Regions from separate parts of the Clostridium fermenticellae genome, predicted to be linked through region 2. Evidence: a T-box and tRNA genes for the amino acid it is inferred to sense, from the RefSeq annotation. Region 2 holds a T-box; the other holds one or more tRNA genes.
The links. A T-box is a leader RNA that pairs with one kind of tRNA and senses whether it is charged. The one in region 2 lies ahead of leuS (leucine--tRNA ligase), so its partner is inferred to be a tRNA-Leu.

Region 1: it has a tRNA-Leu gene. The T-box ahead of leuS (leucine--tRNA ligase) is inferred to sense a tRNA for this amino acid. The anticodon was not compared.

The regions. Positions count from the first base shown of each region.
Region 1 covers NZ_CP032416.1:1,119,523-1,123,947, forward strand. The annotation lists gene D4Z93_RS05355 (GxGYxYP domain-containing protein) at 1-1,962, shown strand, start outside; tRNA gene D4Z93_RS05360 (tRNA-Gln) at 2,090-2,164, shown strand; tRNA gene D4Z93_RS05365 (tRNA-Lys) at 2,168-2,243, shown strand; tRNA gene D4Z93_RS05370 (tRNA-Leu) at 2,256-2,340, shown strand; gene D4Z93_RS05375 (hypothetical protein) at 2,515-3,138, shown strand; gene D4Z93_RS05380 (ATP-binding protein) at 3,229-4,425, opposite strand, start outside.
Region 2 covers NZ_CP032416.1:2,674,444-2,678,868, reverse strand. The annotation lists gene leuS (leucine--tRNA ligase) at 1-1,581, opposite strand, end outside; T-box leader at 1,688-1,890, opposite strand; tRNA gene D4Z93_RS12325 (tRNA-Gln) at 2,015-2,089, opposite strand; gene D4Z93_RS12320 (hypothetical protein) at 2,146-2,664, opposite strand; gene D4Z93_RS12315 (J domain-containing protein) at 2,684-3,286, opposite strand; gene D4Z93_RS12310 (DUF5685 family protein) at 3,270-4,151, opposite strand; gene fba (class II fructose-1,6-bisphosphate aldolase) at 4,377-4,425, opposite strand, start outside.

The DNA.
Region 1 (4,425 bases), 1.3 Mb from region 2:
CCAACAAAAGTTCAAGATGAAGATAAGCTTGTAAAATCAAATAACTTGTCTTACAAGAGGATTACAGTTAGAGATGGTGGAATACCAGAAGATGATATGGTGGATTATTTTGTTAAGTTCGCAAAAGAACAGTCTAAAAATTCTTGGCTTCATTTTCATTGCAAACAAGGTATGGGTAGAACAGGAACTTTTATGATTATGTATGACATGATGAAAAATTGTAATGAAGTGAGTGCAGAGGATATTATAAAAAGAGAGCTTGCATTAGGAAATTATGATGAAGAACAGGTTAAATCTTTTAAAAACAATGAAAGAATGAATTTTTTACAAAAGTTTTATGATTACTGCAAAGAAAACAGTAATTCATTTGATGTAAAATGGAGTAAGTGGAAAGGTAGTAAAAATACAACAACAACATCTTCTATTGTTTTGAATAATAAGACACAAAAAATTTCTGGTTATGTAAAAAATCCTATCCTTCCTGAGAAATTATATGTAATTTCTCAGGATTTAATGACTAATGCAGAAAAGACAATGATAGCAAGTCTTCAGGGAATAGTTAATGGACATACTACTTCCCAAATATATACACTTAGTTCTTCTCAGCCGGATTACGGAGTATGGCTTAGCGATTTAAATAATAATTATAAAATACCATATGAAAAAATTCAAGATCCATGGCAGTTATTAAAAATTTATAAAGATAAGATAGACGGATATATACTTTATAGTAACAAAAATTCTAAAGATCCTTCAATAAATAATGCTTGTTCTCTTGCATCGCTAAATAATTCTATAGTTGTTGACGAGTCAATAGAATCTAAGGTAATAAATAACGGGATTACAAAAATTAATGGTGACTGCAGAAATACAGATCAGAATTGGGCCTATAATAATTTATGGAATAAGGGGTTAAATCATTCTACTGTGATTCAAATTTCCCCTGATAAAGCTGCTCCATTGAGAGATTATGCTATAATGAGCAAATCGCTTGTATTCTATGAAGATAGTATAAATAAGACAGCTTTGAGAGAAAAAGTTTTTTTATCTATGGAGGGTAATTCCGTCTGTATGGGATGGGGACCTGATGAATTTATAAATGTTAGTATAGCATCAAAGTGTGGTACAAGTTTGGTTGCTGCAGACTGGTCATATAATCTAACTGTATTAAGTGCTTTTCCATTACAGGATATTGTAATAAAACCTGACTCTATGCTTTCTCAAAAGGGAAACTTTCATTATGTTACATTTATAATGTCTGACGGGGACAATCAGCAGTGGAATTTAGGGAGCAATTATACCTCTGATAAATGGTATGGTTATAGTAACCGAGATAAACTTTCTTTGGGGTGGTCTATGAGTCCATCTATATATTATTTAGCGCCTACTGTATTTAAGATGTACTATGATAGTATAAGTAATGAAGATAAATATAATAATTTTATTGTAGCTCCTTCTGGAAATGGATATATGTATCCGAGTAAATTTAAGAGAAGTAAGTTAAATACATATATTAATGTACTAAATGATTATATGAAAAGATCAGGAGAAAGATATATTTCTGTTATAGATGATATGTCTTTTAATAATGTCGATCTTTGGAATAAGTTTACTCAAAAATCTAATATAGATGGAATATTTTATCTTGATTATAAAAAACATGATAATTTCAAAGGACAGATAGTATGGTCTAATAATAAACCAATAGTATCATGTAGAGATCTGCTGTGGGACAACATCGAGTCGGAGGATGAATTGGTTAAAAAAATTAATAGCAGAGTGGATTCAGGTGAGGTAAATGAATCAAATTCTAAAGCATATACCTTTGTCTATGTTCATGTTTGGAGTAAGAGCACTGAAAATGTTAATTATGTAATAAATAAATTAAAAGCAAATCCAAATGTAAAGGTAGTTACACCTGAGGTATTTATGAAATTAATTAAGGATAGTGTAAAACATTAAAAATCTTTATTGATAGCAATTCCAATTTTACCCATAATCGACATAAGCAATGAAAAATATTTGACAAAAATAATAAAAATAATTATAATATATGAGTGTCAGCCGTTATTGTACGGCTATTGATTATTGGGGTGTCGCCAAGTGGTAAGGCAATGGACTTTGACTCCATCATTCGTAGGTTCAAATCCTGCCATCCCAGCCATAGGGTTTACTAGCTCAGTTGGTAGAGCACATGACTTTTAATCATGGTGTCCGGGGTTCGATTCCCCGGTAAGCCACCAATATAATATTATGCAGGTGTGGCGAAATTGGCAGACGCACTAGACTTAGGATCTAGCGCTTTACGGCATGGGGGTTCGAGTCCCTTCACCTGCACCATATTCTGTGACTTGTGGACGCAAGTTATTTTTATTTTAAATTAAAAATTAAAAGTATTAAAAATATAGTGTAATGTCATTATATTTTTAATACTTTTAATATTTTTCATATATACAAAAAACGACTTTTTTCATGTATAATTACATGAGTTTAATATATTTAGGAGAGTTGATTATGGAAATTAGCAATTTTATTTTATCAAAAGTAGAAGATGATTTTTCTTACCAAATAAAACTTATTCCAAATAAAGTTTTAAATAAAATGACGGATTATATAATTGTATCATTTGATGACCTAATTAATTGCAGTCTATCGTTCAAGAAAAACGTTAATAGAGAAATTATAGACAATCAATATTCTTTAACCAAAAATGAATTAGAAAAGTATATAAATTTTTTAAATCGAATAAATGATAAACTTACACATGATGAACACATAGATCTTCAAGAATTTAGAATTAAAGATGGTGAGAAAATAGTAATTAATTCTTTAAAACGAAATTGTATAAAAATGTGTTCTATAAAAAATGGCGAAGACAGGCAAAGTAGAAATTTTTTTGTTTTATTTAAGGATGAACTTGCAGCATATATAAAAGTGCTTAAAAAAGTTTATTTTGGAGATAAACCTGCTGCTAAATATAATAGTGAATTCTTATTAAAGCCTATTACAAAGAAGGAATATGATGAAATTTATTTGGAGGCATTATATGTGATGGCAGATGGTGCCTTAGATTTAAAAGATAAAGAAAAATTTGAAGTTATAAGCAGTAAAATAAAAAGTTTGAATAAAGTACCATAAATTTACAAGAGCTTGTTGAACAACCAATACTGTTATTCAACAAGCTATATTCACATATTAATTGCTATTTTAAAATAATCATATTAATATTTATTTCTTTATCAATGAAGAAATTGGGAGCTTAACAGTAAAGATTGTTTTAAATTTACTTTTATTGCTTTTTAAGTTTATAGAACCATTTAAATTATTTACAACCTGGTTTACATATGGAAGTCCCATTCCTGTTGATGGCTTACCAGAAATATCATATTTTGTAGTATACCCGGGTTTAAAAATTAACTTGTTCTTTTTTTGAGGTATACCACTTCCTGTATCTGAAATTGTAATTTCTACATTATTTTTAAATTTATTTATGAGTAATTTTATGCAGCCCTTATCTTTGATAGATTCTATAGAATTTGATATTAAGTTATTCATAATAGAAAGAATTGTATAAACATGGAGTTCTGGGAAAGAATCATTAATTTCTAAAATGAATTCAATTTGTTTGTCTAATGATTCAGCATATTTTTTGTTTGTGTTAACTACAATATAACTTATCTTATCTATACTTATATAATCTGTATAATTTTCAGACATAATCATTTTGGATAGTCCTGCATATATTCTTTGGTTATCTTTTTTAATTTCATGTATCTGGCCCGTAATGTATAGTAGTTTTTGAGATAAATCTTTGGGATCATATATAACATCATTATTATTTAAATTCTCATATAAGTTATAGCAGTCTCTTGTAATACTTTCTGATTGTTTTAAGGTTTTATGAAGCTGCATTGATTCCTCATATAAATTTGAAATCAAAAGAATCATATGTTCATTTTGTTTTTTCTGTTCAATATTTTTCAATTCTACTTCATGAAGTTTAATTGCATAGAAGAAGCCTAGGGCAAAAAAACTTCGTATTATTGCTATTAAAAAAACTTCAATTACAATTGAAATTGTAATCATATCATTCAATAGAAAATATCTGAAGGTGAGTTCTACTATACTTGATGATGTTTCTATTATAATAGATAAAAAACCTATCCAGAGTGGATGTATTTTTGTTTTGTTGACTTTGGTTAATGTAAACATCAGTGCATATGTGAAATAATAAAAAAATGTTGGAAGATTAAATAATAAATTATGATAAAATCCAAAACCTGGTTTTGTTAATATATCCAATGTAAAGCGGAATCCAAAGACACTCAAGCCAACGATTAAACCTAGTAATACACGAGGCGTTTTTCTTATCATAAGTAAAAATAAGAAGAAGATTGGTACACCAAAGCTTATCTGAAAGGTGCT
Region 2 (4,425 bases):
CTCAGGGCCGCCAACATACATGTCTACTGGAAGCATTCTATTTACTTTTTCGGTATCAAAAGGTTTTTCACTGTTTTTGTTGTCAACATATCTTAAGTAATACCATGAGGAACATACAAAAGTATCTAGTGTATCCGCTTCTCTTCTAGCAGGTTTTCCACATATAGGACAAGTAGTATTCATAAACTTTTCTGACTTTGAAAGTGGAGATTTACCATCAGGAGAAAATTCTACATCATATGGTAATTCAACAGGAAGCTCATCTTCCGGTACAGGGACAATTCCGCAGTCATCACAATAAATTATAGGAATAGGAGTTCCCCAATATCTCTGCCTTGAGATTAACCAATCTCTCAACCTGTAATTTATTTTCCATCCTCCTAAATCATCTTTTGAAAGTTTTGTAACGATAGCTTCTTTGCCTTCATCTGTAAACAATCCGGTAAATTCACCGCTGTTTATCATTTTACCGTGTTTTACATATGGAAGATCTCCTCCCTCAATTACTCTTTCTATAGGAAGTTTGTATTTTGTAGCAAAATCAAAATCTCTTTCATCATGAGCGGGAACTGCCATTACAGCACCTGTTCCATATGTACTTAATACATAGTCTGCAACCCAGATAGGAACTTTTCTATTATTTATAGGATTTATAGCATATGAACCTGTAAATACACCAGTTTTTTCTCTTGATAAGGATTGTCTTTCAATTTCAGATTGAGCTTTTGCTTGTTTTTTATATTCTTCAACAGCATCTTTATATTCTGGAGTTGTTATTTGATCAACTAACTTGTTTTCAGGAGCTAAAACAGCATATGTAACTCCAAATAGTGTATCAACCCTGGTTGTAAATACTTTGAAATTCAAATTTGAATCGGCAATTTTAAATGTTACTTCTGCACCCTTTGATTTTCCGATCCAATGTCTTTGCATAGCTTTTGTTTTTTGCGGCCAATCAAGATCATCTAATTTTTCAAGTAGTTCATCTGCATAGTTTGTAATTTTTAAGAACCATTGAGTCAAATCTTTTCTAACTACCTCTGTACTGCATCTTTCACATTTGCCGTCAATTACTTGTTCATTAGCAAGAACAGTGTTGCAGCTAGGGCACCAATTTACTGGAGCTTTACTTCTGTATGCCAATCCATGTTTATATAATTGTAGGAATAACCATTGATTCCATTTGTAGTATTCGGGAAGACATGTTATTACTTCATTTTCCCAGTTAAACATGGCACCCATGGATTTTAATTGCTTTTCCATAGTATCTATATTCTTCATTGTTGAATCTTTAGGATGAATTCCTGTTTTTATAGCGTAGTTTTCTGCAGGAAGTCCAAATGCATCAAAACCCATTGGCTGAAATACATTGTATCCCTGCATTTTTTTCATCCTTGCCCATGAATCTACTGGACCATAATTAAACCAGTGTCCTGCATGAAGTTTACTTCCAGAAGGATAGGAGAACATCTCTAAAGTATAAAGTTTCTCTCCAGGATTTTTTTCATCAAATTTATATAATTCAGATTCTTCCCATTTTTTTTGCCATTTTTTATCAATATTAGTACTGTAGTTTCCCATAATACCTCTCCTTTGATTTATCGTTTATATATAACATTTTAACTAAAAAGAATTATCTATATAGGTAATAAAAACATTGTAAAATAAAAAAGCTCATACATCTCATTTAAGAGACGAAAAGCTTTATTCCGCGGTACCACTCTAATTAAATCTTAAAAAGATTTCACTTTAAAATATAACGGTTTTGTCCGTATCTGTTTTTACAGATAAACTCTGAGGTAAGTTCATATTACATCAACGCTGCTTCCCAGCAAGTAACAGCTCTCTTTGGATGATGTACAAATTACTGCTCCTCTTCAAAGCACAATATAGAAATCTATTATAATTATATAATAATGATTTTATATTAATGAAAATCTTTTGTCAAGCAAGAAAACAGAATATTTAACAAGGTTTTTGGATAAAAAAAAAGAACTTCTAAAAAGCTCTTTTATGGCTGCCCATGCTGGATTCGAACCAACAGATGCCTGCTCCAGAGGCAGGTGCCTTACCATTTGGCGAATGGGCAACATATAATGTCTTAACATCTCAACACTAGATATTATACCAAAATCAAATAATATGTCAATACTTTTTTTTATAAAATCTATTGTTTATATAATTTATAAACAAGGTTACAGCATAATCGTAAATTAAAAATGCAAATTGTACAACTATTAAAACAATGTATATAGATAAGTTTAAGTTAATTAAATTTGCTATAAATAATTTAAAAGTAAAATACATAAAAGCCAAACAGATATTAAAAAATATGAGTTTAAGTATTATTTCCACATAAAGTTTGCTTATTTTTTCTATATAGTATTTTATTATTCCATATGATCCGAAAAAGACCACATAGAAAATAGTTGTAGCTCTAATACCGCCTATGAGTAATGATAAAAGCGAAGTTGATAAATAAATTGTGAGAGCATTTTTAAGTCCTAAATCTATTACACACATTGGTATTATACAGGAGGCAATCATGAGTAAAAATAGTCTATTTACCGGGAATATAGTACTTAAATAAACAAGTATAACTCCAACAGCGGTAAATAGACCGCCTTTTGCTATGTATGATGATTTATTTTTAATACTGTTCATAAAAAATATCCTTCCTTTTTTAACAACAACCTATAAAATCTCCACCATTGCATTCACAACATGCATCCATACAATAAAGAGTTGCACACATATCACACATATCAGAATTTCCTCTTCTGTTATTGTAGTAAGGTTCTCTGTAAGATCTATTTGAATTATTCAGTTGATTTAAAGCTTCTCTGTATTTCATATTATAGGGTTCAAGTCTGCAGGCATTATTTAAGTTGTTTAAAGCATCGTTATACCATCCGCGTTTAAGATTGACTAATCCCATAAGATAGTTCCATTCGGCATTCCGTGTGGTTATTTTATTTAATTTCTGTTCGGCAAAAGCAAAATTGCCATTTCTGATATCCATTTCTATTTCAGAATATGTATTTGAGCCATTGTAAGAATTAGAACTATTACCACTGCCTGAATAACTGCTACTTTGTGGTGAATTTTTCATAAGGTAGTCATAAGCTTCATTTATTTCTCTCATTTTTTCCTCAGCAAGATCTTTAAGTGGATTGTTGCCATATTGATCAGGATGAAATTTTTTGGCTAGCTTTCTATAAGCACTCTTTATTTCATCCTTTGATGCATTTTCATTTACTCCAAGTGTTTCATATGGATTTTTCATTGTTGTAAACACTCCTTTTAAATACTTTATCCATTTTTTCCATTAATCCAAGTTGTAGTATATTGTATAGTAAGTCTTCATTTCTTTTTAAAGGTAATTTATTTAAGGTGGCTAAGCACTCAGAGGCACAAGAAACCAATGTAAAGTCAATCTGTCTTTCTATACTTTTAGAAAAGGTTTTATAATCATCGTTGGATTTATTAAAACAAGCATTTATTGCATTAAATTTTTTGCCCTTAATGTCATTTTCTAAATCGTCCCAGGCATCTATTATATAGATCCATTTTCCGAGGTTATAACCGAGCCAATATAAATTGGGTTTATTTTCGTCATTTTTATATGATGATAAAATAAAACCTATAAGTTTGGCAAATGGATGGGAAACCTTATCTATTGATTCACAACTTTTATTTAAGGATTCAATTGTATTTAAGTTATTTAACTCTTCTTTTATATAGTCTAAATGTCCATTTAAGTATGGTGGAACATTTTGTACATATTTTTTTAAGAATATGGAAAAGACTCTACTTTTAAATGATGAATCATCGTTAATATTATCCAGAAGTTTGTAATAACTCAGGATTATATTACAAAATGCCGCATATTTTAAACAGTTATTTTCATTAACTATGATTTTTTTCTTTAAAACATGAATAGAACATGTTATTTTACTATATGATGTTTTTTCACCATAAATAGAATCAAGCAGTATAGCTAAGAATGTCATGTCATAATTAAGTGAAAATCTTGGGATATTGCCAATATTAGTTTTTATTGATTTGCATAGTCCGCAGTAATAAGCTTTAAACTTTTCATAATCTTTAATTTTAAGCTCCATTTTACATGGAGTAACATAGCCAAACATGAATCATTCTCCATTCCTAAATCCAATACCTCTTGATGTATTAAAATAAAAAGTATTTGTTGCAATACAAATTAATATTATTATATCATATATATAAGGGGATTTGTGTGCTGAAAAACTTAACAATTTATTATAAATGAAAGGTTTGAAAAGAGGATAGATAAACTTTAGGCTGTATTACTAATGTTGTAATACAGCCTAAAGTTTAAATAAGAATATTATTGATTACAGTTTGTTACTTGAACCTAAAACATTTTTAATCTTATATTGAACT